4 regions of the Bradyrhizobium sp. ISRA430 genome follow, and region 1 is predicted to be linked to each of the others. Evidence: predicted binding sites of a transcription regulator. Region 1 holds the regulator's gene; each other region holds the start of a gene.
The links. Region 1 encodes HrcA, which represses chaperone genes, less so after heat shock. Its sites were predicted from a motif close to GTTAGCACTCNCNNNNNGNGAGTGCTAAC; they were not measured.
Positions count from the first base shown of each region.

Region 2: a site for HrcA is predicted at 2,422-2,450, ahead of groES (co-chaperone GroES). Genes of this name have one in related genera too.
Region 3: a site for HrcA is predicted at 2,645-2,673, ahead of MTX21_RS00850 (co-chaperone GroES). Genes of this name have one in related genera too.
Region 4: a site for HrcA is predicted at 2,025-2,053, ahead of MTX21_RS30940 (co-chaperone GroES). Genes of this name have one in related genera too.

Region 1 covers NZ_CP094516.1:5,439,469-5,443,789, forward strand. The annotation lists gene pncA (bifunctional nicotinamidase/pyrazinamidase) at 1-158, shown strand, start outside; gene grpE (nucleotide exchange factor GrpE) at 254-889, opposite strand; gene hrcA (heat-inducible transcriptional repressor HrcA) at 966-2,054, opposite strand; gene rph (ribonuclease PH) at 2,220-2,933, shown strand; gene rdgB (RdgB/HAM1 family non-canonical purine NTP pyrophosphatase) at 2,944-3,579, shown strand; gene hemW (radical SAM family heme chaperone HemW) at 3,566-4,321, shown strand, end outside.
Region 2 covers NZ_CP094516.1:3,934,375-3,938,695, reverse strand. The annotation lists gene groL (chaperonin GroEL) at 128-1,768, opposite strand; gene groES (co-chaperone GroES) at 1,984-2,298, opposite strand; gene MTX21_RS18750 (hypothetical protein) at 2,720-2,848, shown strand; gene MTX21_RS18745 (hypothetical protein) at 2,878-3,324, shown strand; gene MTX21_RS18740 (hypothetical protein) at 3,800-4,159, shown strand.
Region 3 covers NZ_CP094516.1:160,134-164,454, forward strand. The annotation lists gene MTX21_RS00840 (LysR family transcriptional regulator) at 1-203, shown strand, start outside; gene groL (chaperonin GroEL) at 601-2,241, opposite strand; gene MTX21_RS00850 (co-chaperone GroES) at 2,287-2,601, opposite strand; gene MTX21_RS00855 (usg protein) at 2,985-3,272, shown strand; gene MTX21_RS00860 (cupin domain-containing protein) at 3,441-3,986, shown strand; gene MTX21_RS00865 (nucleoside transporter C-terminal domain-containing protein) at 4,201-4,321, opposite strand, start outside.
Region 4 covers NZ_CP094516.1:6,525,865-6,530,185, reverse strand. The annotation lists gene MTX21_RS30955 (L,D-transpeptidase) at 1-18, opposite strand, end outside; gene MTX21_RS30950 (protein phosphatase CheZ) at 332-1,105, shown strand; gene MTX21_RS30945 (hypothetical protein) at 1,308-1,829, opposite strand; gene MTX21_RS30940 (co-chaperone GroES) at 2,150-2,446, shown strand; gene groL (chaperonin GroEL) at 2,635-4,266, shown strand.

The sequences.
Region 1 (4,321 bases):
CTGCCCTCGACGCGCGCAAGGCGGGCTTCGAGGTCTATGTCGTGGAGGACGCCTGCCGCGGCATCGATACGCAGGGCTCGCTCGCCAAAGCCTGGGCCGACATGGCCAAGGCCGGCGTGAAGCGGATTCAGTCGAGCGATATCGCGGTGAGCGCGTAGATCGCGCAACACTCTCAACCCTCATGGTGAGGAGGCGCGAAGCGCCGTCTCGTCAGGATGAAGGTCTGCGCCTGTACGCGTACGGGAAGCGCGGCTTACACCGCGCTATTTGGCTCGTTGTTGTTAGCCGCGGGCGCGGCTTTGGCTCCGCCCTTGGCGACACCGACCAGCGCCGGCCGCAGCACGCGTTCGCCAATCGTGTAGCCGGCCTGCACGACCTGCACCACCGTGCCTGATGGCACTGACGGATCGGGCACTTCGAACATCGCTTGCTGGAAATTCGGGTCGAACTTCTGGCCCTGCGGATCGAACTTCTTCACGCCGTGTTTTTCGAGCGCATTGAGCAGCGAGCGTTCGGTGAGCTCGACACCCTCGATCAGCGATTTCAGGCCGGGATCGGCATTGGCGCGGTCCTCGGCCGGAACTGCATCGAGCGCGCGCTGGAGGTTGTCGGCAATCTCGAGCACGTCTCGGGCGAAGCCGGTGATGCCATAGAGACGGGCATCCGCGACCTCCTTGGTGGTGCGCTTGCGCAGGTTCTCCATCTCCGCCAGCGTCCGCAGCATCCGGTCGCGCACCTCGGCCGCCTCCTTCTGCAACGTCTCGACCGAGCCTGGCTCGGGATCGTCGGGCATCACATAGGGCTTCGACACCACGGGCTCGCCGGTCGGCGTGGCCGTGTCTTCGGGTTGCCGGTCTTGATCGGTCATCGGCTGCTGTCTCGAACTCATCTCTAGGGATTTGTTGGCTGGGATATCGTGCCTCGGAGCACGAAAATCAAGCGCCCGTGATCGGCCGAAAACGGGGTCAGCCACCCAGCAGGCGGCTGACGATGCGGGCGGCGTAGTCCACGGTCGGGATCACGCGGGCATAATTCAGCCGCGTCGGCCCGATCACGCCCAAGACGCCGACGATGTGGCCGGCGGCATCCCGATAGGGTGAGATGATGGTGGACGAGCCGGACAACGAGAACAGCTTGTTCTCGCTTCCGATGAAGATCCGCACGCCCTCGGCGGTCTCGGCACGGCCCAAAAGGTCGATCACACCGCGCTTGGTCTCGAGGTCGTCGAACAACAGGCGCACGCGCTCAAGGTCCTCCAGCGCATGCAGATCTTCAAGCAGATTGGCGTGACCGCGCACGATGAGCTGGCGATCCTCGCTCTCGCCGCCGGACCAGCTCGCGATACCGGCCGAAATCACCTTCTGCGTCAGTTGATCGAGCTCGGCGCGGGCCTGCCCCAACGCGGTCTCGAGCTCGAGTCGCGCCTCCACCAGCGTCCGGCCCCGGATCCGCGCATTGAGGAAATTGCTGGCCTCGGTGAGCGCCGAGGATGGAACCCCGGGCGGCAGCGACAGCACGCGGTTTTCGACCTGGCCGTCCTCGCCGACCAGGACCACCAGCGCCCGCTCCGGTTCCAGGCGGACGAATTCGATGTGTTTCAGCCGCGCATTGGATTTCGGCGTCAGCACGACCGCGGCGGCCCGGGTGAGCCCCGACAGCCGCGTCAGCGCCTGGTCCAGCGCCGCCTCGACCGATTGGGCCTGGCCGACGGAGGCAAGCTGGCTCTGGATCGACTGCCGTTCGGCCTCGTTGAGCTCGCCGACCTGCATCAGGGCGTCGACGAAGAAGCGCAGGCCGAGTTCCGTCGGCAGCCGGCCGGCGGAGGTGTGCGGGGCGTAGATCAGGCCGAGCTGTTCGAGATCGGCCATCACATTGCGGACGGAGGCCGGCGACAGCGGAACCGCGATCAGCCGCGAAATATTGCGCGAGCCAACCGGCTCGCCGGTCGCGAGGTAGCTTTCGACAATTTGACGAAAGATGTCGCGGGAACGCTCGTTGAGCTGGGCAAGGCCTGCGCGCGGCGCGATCAGATGGATCGGATCGTGGTGGGCCACAGACGTTAACTCCTCTCAGATACTTGTAATTTGTCTATCCTTGATGGTTCTGACAAGCGCGGCGTTGAGCGGCGGATATCGGGGCGAAAAAACCTTGCCGCCCACCCTTCCCGCTCCTACAAGCACCGCGAACAGCCTTTTCCCGCGAGTTTTGGAGGATTTCCCATGCGGCCAAGCCGCCGTGCGCCCGACGAGTTGCGCCCCGTGACGTTGGAGCGCGGCGTGGTCAAATATGCGGAAGGCTCCTGCCTCGTGAGATTCGGCGACACCCATGTGCTGGTCACCGCCACGCTGGAGGACCGCCTGCCACCGTGGCTGAAGGGCCAGGGCCGCGGCTGGGTTACCGCCGAATACGGCATGCTGCCGCGAGCGACGCTGGAGCGCACCCGCCGCGAAGCCTCCGCCGGCAAGCAGAGCGGCCGCACCGTCGAGATCCAGCGCCTGATCGGCCGCTCGCTTCGCACCATCATCGACCTCGAAGCGCTCGGCGAGCGCCAGATCACGGTCGATTGCGACGTGCTCCAGGCCGACGGCGGCACGCGTACGGCGTCGATTACCGGCGCCTGGGTCGCGCTCGCCGATTGCGTCAACTGGATGAAGGCGCGCAACATGATCAAGGCGAATGTGCTGCGCGACAACGTCGCCGCGATTTCCTGCGGCATCTACAACGGCACGCCGGTTCTCGACCTCGACTATGCCGAGGATTCGGAGGCCGAGACCGACGCCAATTTCGTCATGACGGGCGATGGCCGCATCATCGAGGTACAGGGCACCGCGGAACGCGAGCCGTTCACGGAAACCGAGTTCCTGGCGCTGATGGCGCTGGCACGCAAGGGCGTCTCGCGCCTCGTGGACTTGCAGAAACTGGCAGTGGCGTAGTCAATAGGCCATGCACCGCCGAATCACCGGAAAGCTCGTCATCGCGACCCATAATCCCGGCAAGCTCGCCGAGATGCGCGAGCTCCTGGCGCCTCACGGTGTCGAGGCGGTCTCGGCCGGTGAGCTCGGCCTCACGGAGCCCGACGAGACCGGCCACGATTTCCGCAGCAATGCCGCGATCAAGGCAATAGCCGCAGCGCGGGCGGCCAAGCTGCCGGCTTTCGCCGACGATTCCGGTATCGTGGTCGACGCGCTCGATGGCGCGCCGGGCATTTACAGCGCACGCTGGGCCGGTCCGACCAAAGACTTCACCGCGGCGATGGCGCAGATCGAACGCCTGTTGCAGGAGCGCGGCGCGACCACGGCCGACAAGCGCACGGCACACTTCGTCTCCGCGCTCTGCGTCGCCTGGCCGGACGGTCATCTCGAGGAGGTCGAAGCGCGCGTCGACGGCACACTGGTGTGGCCACCGCGCGGCACAGCCGGCTTTGGCTATGATCCAATGTTCCTGCCCAACGGCTACAGCCGCACCTTCGGCGAGATGACCAGCATCGAAAAGCACGGCGTGCCGCCGCTCGGCCTTGGCCTGTCGCACCGTGCCCGCGCTTTCGTGAAACTGGCGGAGATCTGCCTTGAGACGCGCTAAGGAAGCCTTCGGCGTCTACGTGCACTGGCCGTTCTGTCTGTCGAAGTGCCCCTATTGCGATTTCAACAGCCACGTTCGCCACGTCGCGATCGACGAGGCGCGCTTCGCCGCGGCCTTCGCGCGCGAGATTGCGACCACCGCCGAGCGCGCGCCCGGCCGCGAGGTCACCTCGATCTTCCTCGGCGGCGGCACGCCGTCGCTCATGCAGCCGGCAACGGTCGGCGCTGTGCTCGATGCGATCGGCAAGCACTGGCACGTCGCGGGCGACGTTGAAGTCACCCTGGAAGCCAACCCCACCAGCGTCGAAGCCACACGCTTCGCCGGCTATCGTACCGCCGGCGTCAACCGCGTCTCGCTCGGCGTGCAGGCGCTCGACGATGCCTCGCTGAAAGCGCTGGGCCGCCTGCACAGCGCACGCGAGGCCCTCGATGCGGTCGCTATCGCGCGCCGCTCGTTCGACCGCTACTCCTTCGACCTGATCTACGCCCGCCCCGACCAGACGCCGGCGATGTGGGCTGATGAGCTTCGCCACGCCATCGATGAAGCGGCCGAGCATCTGTCGCTCTATCAATTGACGATCGAGGAAGGCACGCCCTTCTTCGGCCTGCACCAGGCCGGCAAATTGAAGACGCCGGACGAAGCGGTCGCGCGCGCGCTCTATGACGTGACGCAGGAGACCTGTGACAAGCTCGGCCTGCCCGCCTACGAGATCTCCAACCATGCGCGGCGTGGCGCGGAGTGC
Region 2 (4,321 bases), 1.5 Mb from region 1:
CCTTAATCCTAGACACCCTCCGATCCGACGTGCTCAGCCGTCGAACGAGTAGCTCATAACTGCAACGCTCTATTGATCACTTGATTGGGGCCGTCGCGTACCTCGCCACCTCAGTTTGTTCCGTTCCTCATGCCGCGAAGTCCATGTCACTCATTCCGGCGTCCGGCAACGGCGGTTGGGCTTTCTTCTTTGGCAACTCGGCGACCATGGCTTCGGTTGTGATCAGCAAACCCGCCACCGACGCGGCGTCCTGCAACGCAGAGCGAACCACTTTGGTCGGATCGATGATCCCTTTGGAAACAAGGTTGGTGTATTCGCCGTCCTGCGCATTGAAGCCATAGGCGTAGGTATCCTTCTCCAGGATCTTCCCGACGACGATGGAGCCGTCTTCGCCTGCATTGCGCGCGATCTGGCGGGTCGGCCAGGCAAGCGCCTTGCGGACGATCTCGACGCCATAGCGTTGGTCGTCGTTCTTCGGTTTCACGCGCGCCAGTGCCTTCACTGCGCGCAGCAATGCGACCCCGCCGCCCGGCAGGATGCCTTCCTCGACCGCGGCGCGGGTCGCGTGCATCGCGTCGTCGACGCGATCCTTGCGCTCCTTGACCTCGACCTCGGTGGCGCCGCCCACGCGGATCACCGCCACGCCGCCCGCGAGCTTGGCAAGCCGCTCCTGCAGCTTCTCACGATCATAATCCGACGTCGTCTCCCCGATCTCGGTCTTGATCTGCTTGACGCGCGCCTCGATGTCCGCCTTCTTGCCGGCGCCGGCGACGATGGTGGTGTTCTCCTTGTCGATTTCAACCTTCTTCGCGCGCCCAAGCATGTTGAGAGCCACGTTCTCGAGCTTGGCGCCCAGATCTTCCGAGATGAAGGTGCCGCCGGTGAGGATGGCGATGTCCTGCAGCATGGCCTTGCGGCGATCGCCGAAGCCCGGCGCTTTCACGGCGGCAACCTTGAGCCCGCCGCGAAGCTTATTCACCACCAGCGTCGCCAGCGCCTCGCCCTCGATATCCTCGGCGATGATGAGGAGCGGCTTGCCGGCCTGTGCAACCGACTCGAGCAGCGGCAAGAGCGGTTGCAGCCCGGAGAGCTTCTTCTCGTGGATGAGGATGTACGGGTCGTCCAACTCAACCCGCATCTTGTCGGCATTCGTGACGAAGTAGGGCGAGACGTAACCGCGGTCGAATCGCATACCTTCCACGACTTCGAGCTCAGTGTTCAGGGACTTTGCTTCTTCGATGGTGATCACGCCCTCGTTGCCGACTTTCTTCATGGCGTCGGCCAGGAAGCGGCCGATCTCGGCGTCGCCGTTGGCCGAGATCGTGGCCACCTGGGCCACCTCGTCGTTTGTGGCGAGCTTCTTCGAGTTCTTGCCGAGGTCCTCGACCACCGCCTCTGTCGCGAGGTCGATTCCTCGCTTGAGATCCATCGGGTTCATACCGGCGGCCACCGCCTTGGCACCTTCGTGCACGATCGCATGAGCAAGCACCGTCGCGGTCGTGGTGCCGTCGCCGACTTGGTCGGAAGTCTTGGATGCGACCTCGCGCACCATCTGTGCGCCCATGTTCTCGAACTTGTCTTCGAGCTCGATCTCCTTGGCGACGGTAACGCCATCCTTGCTGATGCGCGGCGCGCCGAACGACTTTTCAAGAACCACGTTGCGGCCCTTCGGGCCGAGCGTCACTCTCACCGCATTGGCGAGAATATCGATGCCGCGCAGCATTTTCTCGCGCGCCTCGGTGGAGAATCTGACTTCCTTCGCGCTCATGTTGGTAGCTCCTCAAAGATCCATTGTGTTCTCCCAGACTGGTGGAGCCATCTGGTTCTGTCCGTGCCGGCTGCGGTTGAAGCTCCTGGGCCCACCGTCGCTCCACGCGCTCCAGGACGTGCTTCGGCAGATCTAGTCGCTCCATTCATGCCTCCTTGGCGAGGTCTCGGGAACCGTCCCGAACCAGGCGTGGGGACTGATGGTTGAGTTCGGAGTCAGGCCGCTTTCTTCTTGGCCGCCGATTCTTCAAGCACTCCCATGACGTCGCTCTCTTTCATGATGAGATATTCGATCCCATCGAGCTTGACCTCGGTGCCTGACCATTTTCCGAACAGAACGCGGTCACCGATCTTCAGGTCGATCGGGATCAACTTGCCGGTTTCGTCGCGGCCTCCCGGCCCCACGGCGATGACCTCGCCTTGTTGCGGCTTCTCCTTGGCCGTATCCGGGATGATGATGCCGCCGGCGGACTTTTCCTCGGCTTCGATACGCTTGACGACCACGCGGTCGTGGAGCGGGCGGAACTGCATGCATTCCTCCTTCTGCAAGACCGAATTTTGATAGTGCCGCGCCCGGGAGGCAGAAGCCCTACCCAGGGCGAAAATTGGTGTAGGAATGCGCAAAATCGGTTTCAAGATGTGCCTTCAAAAAAAATTAGCACTCCTCTTGCTTGAGCGCTGCCAGATAAAAAAAAGTACTAATTACAATGAGTTATTTGGCTGGCAGCCCCTTGAAACATCCACCATGCCTCCCAAATCGTTCGCCGCTGAACACCCTTTGCCCGCGCCCCGCAAGCGCCGGGCCGAGGAGGGGCATCGGATGCGCCAGAACAGGGAACGACCCGAATCCGGACCATGCGAGTCGCTCCAAATCTGGCGATCCATCGATGCACGTTCGAGATGGCCGACGCCGCCACCTCGCTCAGGCCGCCTCACTCGAGGAGAAGCGTCCATGCTGCAGGTCGAGGACATCAACGAGGACAAAGTCACCCTCGTTTCGCAACGAGGTTCTGACGATCACCTTGCCCAAGACTGCCAGGCGCAACGCGAGGTGAGGCGTATCGCAATCAATAGCAACTGATCCTGCTCCCGCTTCATCGGGAGGAGTCTATGTCGGACCAGATCCCAAATGTCAGATTGTCAGGGACTGAGGGCGTCGCCGGACAACCGACGGTATGCGCTTCGCCCGATGCCGTCGTCCAAAACGCATCCCAAGCAACGGCGGCAAAAGACCTAGCGGGCGACGATCGCGCGTGGGCCAATCTTGCAAGTAGCTACGCCCATCCAAGCGACGTCCTGCGTGACCCGAAACTATCCGCGGAGCAGAAGCGAAATCTGCTACGTCAGTGGGCGCTAGACGCATACCGCATCGAGTTGTCCGCAACGGAGGGCATGCCGTCGAGCGCGTCCTCGCAGCTCAATGAAGCCATTGATGCGCTGATCGACCTCGACCAGCGTGATACGGAAATTGGCTCCGCGTCATGGCGATCAGAAGCGGCAACGCCATCGCAGCTTTTGGTCGATGCTGGATTTGAACCTGCAATCCGAGCGGGGTGAAAATTCTCTGGCCAGAGACACCGCGCCCTACCGACGATGGCGGGACCGAAATGCGCGTGCCTTCGATTTTTCGCGACGGAGGTCGCTCTCACCCGACCCATAGCCCGAGGTCTTTCAATATTCCTCCGTATGAGCGAAGACCTGCACTGGTCCCCGGGCTCACGAACGGTCTTATGCGTAAGATTGGATGAGGTATCGTAGGTTTGGTTGGTGTGGGGAAAGGCGGTAGCGCTCCCCCGCTACCATATCCAGCGTAAATCCTTGATTTCCCAGAGTTGGCCGATCGATGTTTCGACGCGAGGGATGTCTCGTTGATACATCGTAGTCGTGTCCACACAACCAGCGGAAGTCGCCAATTACATCTGCGTGGTGGCAACGGGACCGGTCCCAGCTCGAGCATCGGATTCCGTAGATTCATGGTGCGCGTCTTGGCCGCTACGGTGGAAAGATCGATCAGATCAAGCGCATCATCGATTTGCTGAAAGCGAAGGAAAGTACCCGGGCGGTCGCGGTGCTCGTCGATCCGTTCCGGGACTTCAATCCGGTGCCCGCAAAGGAGGAGTTCGCATCGTTCTGTTTGGTCGAGTTTCGCCGTCGCAACGAGGCTGGCGGCACGACCGTCGTGGATCCGATCGCGTTCTACCGAGCGCAGGAGTTCGCGCGTTGGTGGCCTGTCAATATCGCCGAGCTGAGACTTCTGCAACGTGAGATCGGCGAGGCTTGCGGTTTTGAGCCCGGTCGGATCACGACCATTGCCGCGGACGCCCGGACCATCGCGCGGTCGCCCACCCAAGTCGCCATGCCACTCATCGACCGTCTTCTCCGCCGATACTAAGGCTGCGGCCATAGTAGCGACGCTGCGGGACTTGGCCGATCAAAATGAAGGATACGAACACTCCAAGCGCGAGCCGGAAGACTTCAAGCGATGGTCACGGGGGCACTGCAGCGTGTGGCGGAGCTCGAAGCGGTCACCGATGAGCGCACCAAGTGAAGCAGC
Region 3 (4,321 bases), 3.3 Mb from region 1:
TGATCAGGTCGCATCGCGCCATCGGTGTCCTGCCGGAGCACAACAGCGCAGCGCTGCTCGCCGATCGCGGCCTGCGCGCGACGCTGCTTCCCAGGCGTCGCGACGTCTGGCTGCTGGTGCAGAACCATCTCAGGCGCGATCCGGCGACGCGCTTGACCATCGACTGGCTGCGGCTGTGCTTCAGGGATCTCGCGCATCGTTGACTGCCGACGGGCGACCGACAGCCGCGTGATGACCGCGATAGGCTTCGTGCCGAAGCTCGAAGAGCGAAGGCGGAAGCGCGAGCCCGGAATCCATACCCCAGGCGGTTGGAATGGTCCACTACGTCTACATCTTCGCCAGCAGGAAGCACGGCACGCTCTACATTGGCTGAGCAGAATCCGAACTGGGATGATCTCTATCCCAGGTTAGCCAACTGACGTTCGTGGTTATGGATTCCGGGCTCGCGCCCAACGGGGCGCGCCCCGGAATGACGAGGGGGAGAGCCGGCAAAAACAAAAACCCCGGCATCGCTGCCGGGGTTCTGCATTTCGTGGAGCGAGATCCCGGCTCTGCGGTGCACCGCTGCGCGCTGCACCGCGTCCGGGACGACTTCGTCGATCAGAAGTCCATGCCGCCCATGCCGCCGCCCGGAGGCATCGCGGGGCCGGCGCCGCCCTTCTTGGGCAGCTCGGCGACCATGGCTTCCGTGGTGATCAGCAGAGCTGCAACCGAGGCTGCGTTCTGGATCGCGGTGCGCACGACCTTGGTGGGGTCGATGATGCCCTTGGTGACCAGGTTGCCGTATTCGCCGGTCTGGGAGTCGAAGCCGTAGTTGTAGGCCTTGTTCTCCAGGATCTTTCCGATGATCACCGAGCCGTCTTCACCGGCGTTGATCGCGATCTGGCGAGCCGGCGCGGACAGCGCCTTGCGCACGATCTCGACGCCGGTCTTCTGGTCGTCGTTCTTGGTGCGCAGGCCCTTGAGCTGCTCGGAGGCACGGAGCAGGGCGACGCCGCCGCCCGGGACGATGCCTTCCTCGACAGCCGCACGGGTCGCATGCATCGCGTCATCAACGCGATCCTTGCGCTCCTTCACCTCGACCTCGGTCGCGCCGCCGACGCGGATCACCGCGACGCCGCCTGCGAGCTTGGCGAGACGCTCCTGGAGCTTCTCGCGGTCGTAGTCCGAGGTGGTCTCCTCGATCTGCGCCTTGATCTGGGCCACGCGCGCCTCGATGTCGGCCTTCTTGCCGGCGCCGTTGACGATCGTGGTGTTCTCCTTGTCGATCATCACCTTCTTGGCGCGACCGAGCATGTTGAGCGTGACGTTCTCGAGCTTGATGCCGAGATCTTCCGAGATCGCCTGGCCGCCGGTCAGGATCGCGATGTCCTGGAGCATGGCCTTGCGGCGATCGCCGAAGCCCGGAGCCTTGACGGCCGCGACCTTCAGGCCGCCACGGAGACGGTTCACGACGAGGGTAGCGAGCGCTTCGCCCTCGACGTCCTCGGCGACGATGACCAGCGGCTTGCCGGTCTGCACCACGGCCTCGAGCAGCGGGAGCAGCTCGTTCAGCGAGGAGAGCTTCTTCTCGTTGATGAGGATGTAGGCGTCATCCATCTCGACGCGCATCTTGTCGGCGTTGGTGACGAAGTAGGGCGAGATGTAGCCGCGATCGAACTGCATGCCCTCGACGACGTCGAGCTCGGTCTCGAGCGACTTGGCTTCCTCGACGGTGATGACACCCTCGTTGCCGACCTTCTTCATGGCGTCGGAGAGGAACTTGCCGATCTCCGCGTCGCCGTTGGCCGAGATGGTGCCGACCTGGGCGATCTCGTCATTCGAGGTGACCTTCTTCGAGTTCTTCTCGAGGTCCGCAACCACGGCTTCGACCGCGAGGTCGATGCCGCGCTTGAGGTCCATCGGGTTCATGCCGGCGGCGACCGACTTGGCGCCTTCCTTCACGATCGCGGCCGCGAGCACGGTCGCGGTGGTGGTGCCGTCGCCGGCCGCATCAGCGGACTTGGAGGCGACTTCGCGCACCATCTGGGCGCCCATGTTCTCGAACTTGTCGTCGAGCTCGATCTCCTTGGCGACGGTGACGCCGTCCTTGGTGATGCGCGGAGCGCCGAACGATTTGTCGAGAACGACGTTGCGGCCCTTCGGGCCGAGGGTGACCTTCACTGCATTGGCGAGGATGTCGACGCCACGCAGCATCTTGTCGCGCGCCTCAACCGAGAATTTGACTTCTTTGGCTGCCATCTGGATTTTTCCTTAAGGGTTTGACTGAGGGAGAGAGAGGGGCTCTTAAGCCGCCTTCTTCTTGGAATCGCTGACCTCGAGGACGCCCATCACGTCGCTCTCCTTCATGATCAGCAGGTCCTGGCCGTCGATCTTGACTTCGGTGCCGGACCACTTGCCGAACAGCACGCGGTCGCCGACCTTCAGGTCGATCGGGATCAGCTTGCCAGCCTCGTCGCGGCCACCGGGGCCAACGGCGACGACTTCGCCCTGGGAGGGCTTTTCCTTGGCAGTGTCGGGAATGATGATGCCGCCAGCGGTCTTCTCTTCTGCGTCGATGCGCTTGACCACGACGCGGTCGTGAAGCGGACGGAATTTCATGCAGTCCTCCTAAGCAGTTGCACGAGTTGAGGATTTTCAGCTTGTTAGCAATCGTTACCAGCGAGTGCTAGCACAAGCGAGGTTGAAATAGGACAGGAATTTTGCGGGAGCAAGGGCTTGTAGCAGAAAAATCAGCACTCCCAAGCGCGCGTTGCCAGCTTCCCTTTTCCATCGTTAACCGACCTGCGGAGCCCGTATTAGCACGGGCGCGCATCTGCTGCTAACGCATTGAATTTCAACAGCTTGTTAAACTTTTGGGCTTGAGATGGATTGTCAGTTTGCGTCACATTTCTCTCATGTGAGCGCATCTCCACCGGGTGGCTCGTCGGGCACACGGGATCGAGCCAGCCCCCTGAATATGCGCTCCTGCAAAGGAGGTTGGCATGGGCTTGCCGGTTGGGGGTGTTTCCGAGGACTTCCGGAAACAGATGCTTGGTTACGGGCTGACGACGGCGCAAATTCTCTATCGGATGCCGGATCATCCCTCGCTGCTGCAGACTTACGTCTGGCAGAACTACGATGTCTTCCCGAAATTCCCGGCGCTGACCGACTTCCTGGCGTTCTGGGAGGAGAAGCTCGACGGTCCGCTGTTCTCGGTGACGGTGGCGCACTCCAAGCTGATCAAGCCCGCGGAGCTGCGCGCCGTGGACGGCGTGTTCAGGCTGAACTGACGCCGGGCTCGGACTCGTAGGGTGGGCAAAGGCGCGCTTGCGCGCGCCGTGCCCACCAACCTCTCCACGATCGCATCTCGCGCTGGTGGGCACGCTTCGCTTTGCCCACCCTACGATTTCCCCAATCTGTGCTAGCCTCTCGCCCATAACAACAACGGGAGGCAACTCATGGCCAAGACCAAGAAGCCGGCATCGCGCAGCGCCGCACAGCCTGCGGTGAAGAAGAGGAGCGGCAGCAAGGCCGCGGCGCGGTCCTCGGCGCGCAAGGCGGTGAAAGCGAAGGCGCGCACGACACCGGCCAAATCGTCCGCCAGGAAGGCTGCGCGGCCGAAGCAGCGCATCGCCGTCAGCCATCACCGCGAAGAAGACTTCAAGGCCGACGGCCTGCGCGCCTACGCCCAGTATCGCGACCTCGGCATCTCCGATGCAACCCATGGCCTCGCACAAGCGCATGTCATCCGCCTCTTGCCACCGTGCAATCCGGCCGAGGTCTCAAAGCTCCACTATCACGACGTCGAATTCCAGATGGTCTATGTGCTCAAGGGCTGGGTGAAGACCTATATGGACGGCCAGGGCGAGACGCTGATGACGCAAGGCAGCGCCTGGACCCAGCCGCCGAAGATCAAGCACATGATCCTCGACTATTCGGATGATGTCGAACTGCTGGAGGTGATCCTGCCGGCGGAATTCAAGACGGTGGAGTTGAAGGCGTAGCCGTTCTCTCGTCGTCATTGCGAGGAGCGCAGCGACGAAGCAATCCAGACCATTTCCGCGGATGAATTTCTGGATTGCTTCGCTTCGCTCGCAATGACGTTCTCTTACCTCAGCCTGTAGCCCGGATGGAGCGAAACGAAATCCGGGAAGGCCGCGAACACCGGAAGCGATGTCCCGGATTGCGCTGCGCTTCATCCGGGCTGCAGGTTCGGCCTCAGGTCATGACCCCCACCACCGCCCCCATCAAACACGTCGTCAGCGTCCCCGATACGATCGACTTCAGCCCGAGCGCATTGATCTCCTCGCGCCGCTCCGGCGCCATCACACCGAGGCCG
Region 4 (4,321 bases), 1.1 Mb from region 1:
AGACATTCTCTTGAACATCGACGTACTCTGTACTGTTTCGTCTAGATCACATTCGTCGTGGAGCGGTTGGCTGATCCGCGCTCGCGACGTGGTCAATAAAGATCAAAAGCAAATCGGTTTGGTAAACGCAGAGCGCGTTTCGATTCACCACGCCGTCAAGACAGGCGCAATTTGGCGATCAGCGTTTATTTTCGATGAACGGCGATCTCGCATGGTTAATCGCCCCTTTGCGCGCCGTCGCGCGCGGCCGCATCACAGTTCCTGCTGTGAACTTCGTGTTAAATCGCTTCTGCCTACAAAGACGCGTGAGTGAGGTGGGGGGAGTATCCTAATGGCTGTTCACCGCAAGCGTTTTCGCGTCGAGGAAGCTGTCGTCGGCGAGATGCCAATTCCTGAAGTAATCGACGAGGCTCTTCCGATGCATAGCGAGATCATGGCCGAGCTGCGCGCGATCCGTGCACAGATGGCCCGCGGCAGTCATGCAGGGCACGCCGCGCTGCCGCCGAGCGAATCCGTCGTGGCGCAGGAAGTTGCCGAGACGCGCGCGATGCTGGAAACCTATCGCGCCCAGATCGAGCAGTGCGAGAAGCTCAAGGTCGAGCTCGACCTCATTCACGACGCCATCAACCGCACCAAGCGCGAGATCGCGGTGCTGCATGGCAAGAGCTTCAACGGCGAGGAGATGGCCAAGGTCAACGGCGAGCTCGGCGCGGTCGTCGGCGGCACCGAGCAGGCGACCCAGCAGATCCTCGAAGCCGCCGAATCGATCGATCAGGCGGCATCCGCGCTCTCCAAGGTCGACTCGGTCGACCAGCAGAAGCGGCTCGCCGACGACATCCAGGAACGCGTCATCTCGATCTTCGAGGCCTGCAACTTCCAGGACCTCACCGGCCAGCGCATCAGCAAGGTGATGGGCACGATGAAGTTCATCGAGCAGCACATCAATGCGATGATGGACATCTGGGGTGGCGTCGACGCCATCAAGGCGCATACGCCGCCGATCGTCGACACCCGCGACGAGGACGCCAAGCTGCTCAACGGCCCGAAGCTCGCCGGCGACGTCGGCCACGCCTCGCAGGACGACATCGACGCGCTGTTCGACTGATTGGACAGAGATTGCGAAAAAAAACAAAACGCCGGCGCGAAGCCGGCGTTTTTGTTTTGGCCATCCCCTCGGCTGTCATCGTCCGCCTTGTGCGCAATTGCGCACTGGGGCGGACGATCCAGTATACGCAAGCGTCTCGGCTCAAGCCGCGGCGGTGATTACTGGATGCCCCGCCTTCGCGGGGCATGACGAAGGCGAGAGTCTACGCCCTCGGCGCGCAGCGGACGTAGACCATGTTGCCGTAGCGGGTGGCGGCGTCCTTGTCGATGAAGCGGGTGATCATGACGCGGCCGTCGAACGAGACGATCTCGCGGTCCTGCTCGCCGGGGGTCGGACCAGGCGGTCCGATATAATTCTTGCCGCTGGGCGAGCCCTTGAGCCGCAGTTCCTGCGGGGTCGCCTGGTCGGCCAGATGCATGATCACGCCGCCGGAAGAACCGGCGCCGATCACGTAGGGATTCTTGCACTGCGCGCGTGCGGCGGCCTCGGTGCGGGCGCGGTCGGCCGGGTTCTGGAACGAGGCGAGGCCCCAGCGGCCGACGATCTCGTCGGCGCGGATCGTCGCCGGCATTTCCGGCCCGGTGCCGGGTTCGGCCTCGGGCGGCGGCTGGGACGAGGAGAACGACGGCAGGCTCGTGCCGCCGCCGCAGGCGCCCAGCAACAGCGCCAACAGTGAGGCGGCGGCCAGACTGGCAGCCGTCCGCGCGTGAGCTGAACTGATCATGGCATTCCCCCGAACAAGACCTTGGCCACACCCCTCCCGCAGCCAAGCGCAAAACCGCTGCCGGGGCAATGACGTCCTTTGATGCGCCAGCTCCCCGGACGAGTTTCCAGTGCCACCATCCTATATCCGCCTCACCAATCGCTTAACCAGCTTTGCTTGACAGGATCGCGGCCAAGCCATATTTCCGGGCGCACTATTAGCACTCGGAAAGGCCGATTGCTAAGCGCGCGCCGCTTGACCCTCGGGAGAGGGTTGACGGGAGCGCCGCCCTCACCCACTTCCGCTGCTTTCGACAAAGCGAGCCTCCAAAGGGAAACGTCATGGCTAAATCCAAATTTCGTCCGCTGCATGACCGTGTCGTGGTCAAACGTATCGAAGCCGAGGAAAAGACCAAGGGCGGCATCATCATTCCGGACACCGCCAAGGAAAAGCCGTCCCAGGGTGAGGTAGTCGCCGTCGGCCCTGGCGGCCGCGACGAGACCGGCAAGCTGATTCCGATCGACCTCAAGGCCGGCGACCGCGTGCTGTTCGGCAAATGGTCGGGCACCGAGGTCAAGATCGACAACGAAGAGCTCCTGATCATGAAGGAGTCGGACATCATGGGCGTGCTGGCCTAAGGCCACCCGCCTGAATAGCCGCTGAATGCTCCACTGTCATGCCCGGGCGGAAGCGCGAAGCGCGGCTTCGCGCTAGATGACCCGGGCATCCATCGTTCTTCGAATGATGATGGATGCCGGACCAGGTCCGGCAATGACGAGGGCAAGCGCGGCGCCCCATCGATCCAAGTTTTTTCAGGAGTTAGAACATGGCTGCCAAGGACGTCAAATTTTCCGGAGACGCGCGCGAACGCATGCTGCGCGGCGTCGACATTCTCGCCAACGCCGTCAAGGTGACGCTCGGCCCGAAGGGCCGCAATGTCGTCATCGAGAAGTCGTTCGGCGCGCCCCGCATCACCAAGGACGGCGTCACCGTCGCCAAGGAGATCGAGCTCGAGGACAAGTTCGAGAACATGGGCGCCCAGATGGTGCGTGAGGTCGCTTCCAAGACCAACGACCTCGCCGGCGACGGCACCACCACCGCGACCGTGCTGGCCCAGGCCATCGTGCGCGAAGGCGCCAAGGCGGTTGCCGCCGGGATGAACCCGATGGATCTGAAGCGCGGCATCGACACCGCGGTTGCGGCCGTCATCAAGGACATTGAAAAGCGCGCCAAGCCGGTCGCCTCCTCCTCCGAGGTCGCCCAGGTCGGCACCATCTCGGCCAACGGCGATGCCGCCATTGGCAAGATGATCGCGCAGGCGATGCAGAAGGTCGGCAACGAGGGTGTCATCACCGTCGAGGAGAACAAGTCGCTCGACACCGAAGTCGACATCGTCGAAGGCATGAAGTTCGACCGCGGCTATCTGTCGCCCTACTTCGTCACCAACGCCGAGAAGATGACCGTCGAGCTCGAGGACGCCTACATCCTGCTGCACGAGAAGAAGCTGTCGGGCCTGCAGGCCATGCTGCCGGTGCTGGAAGCCGTGGTGCAGTCCGGCAAGCCGCTCGTCATTGTCGCCGAGGACGTCGAGGGTGAGGCCCTGGCGACGCTGGTCGTCAACCGCCTGCGCGGCGGCTTGAAGGTCGCCGCCGTCAAGGCGCCGGGCTTCGGCGACCGCCGCAAGGCCATGCTCGAGGACATCGCGATCCTCACCGGCGGCCAGCTCATCTCCGAAGAGCTCGGCATCAAGCTCGAGAACGTCACGGTGAAGATGCTGGGCCGCGCGCGCAAGGTGGTGATCGACAAGGAGAACACCACGATCGTCAACGGCGCGGGCAAGAAGCCCGACATCGAAGCCCGCGTCGGCCAGATCAAGGCGCAGATCGAGGAGACCACCTCGGACTACGACCGTGAGAAGCTGCAGGAGCGTCTCGCCAAGCTCGCAGGCGGCGTCGCGGTGATCCGCGTCGGCGGCGCGACCGAGATCGAGGTCAAGGAGAAGAAGGACCGCGTCGAGGACGCGCTCAACGCCACCCGCGCCGCCGTGCAGGAAGGCATCGTCCCCGGCGGCGGCGTCGCGCTGCTCCGTGCCAAGAAGGCGGTCGGCCGGCTCTCCAACGACAATGCCGACGTGCAGGCCGGCATCAACATCGTGCTGAAGGCGCTGGAAGCTCCGGTCCGCCAGATCTCCGAGAACGCGGGCCTGGAAGGCTCGGTCGTCGTCGGCAAGATCCTGGAGAACAAGTCCGAGACCTTCGGCTTCGACGCCCAGAACGAGGACTATGTCGACATGGTCGAGAAGGGCATCATCGATCCCGCCAAGGTGGTGCGCACCGCGCTGCAGGACGCCTCCTCGGTGGCGGGCCTGCTGGTCACCACCGAAGCAATGGTCGCGGAACTGCCGAAGAAGGAAGCGGCCCCGGCGATGCCGGCCGGCGGCGGCATGGGCGGCTTCTAAGCCCATCGTTCCCACACATTGATGCGAAGGCCGCCTCCTGGCGGCCTTCTTTTTT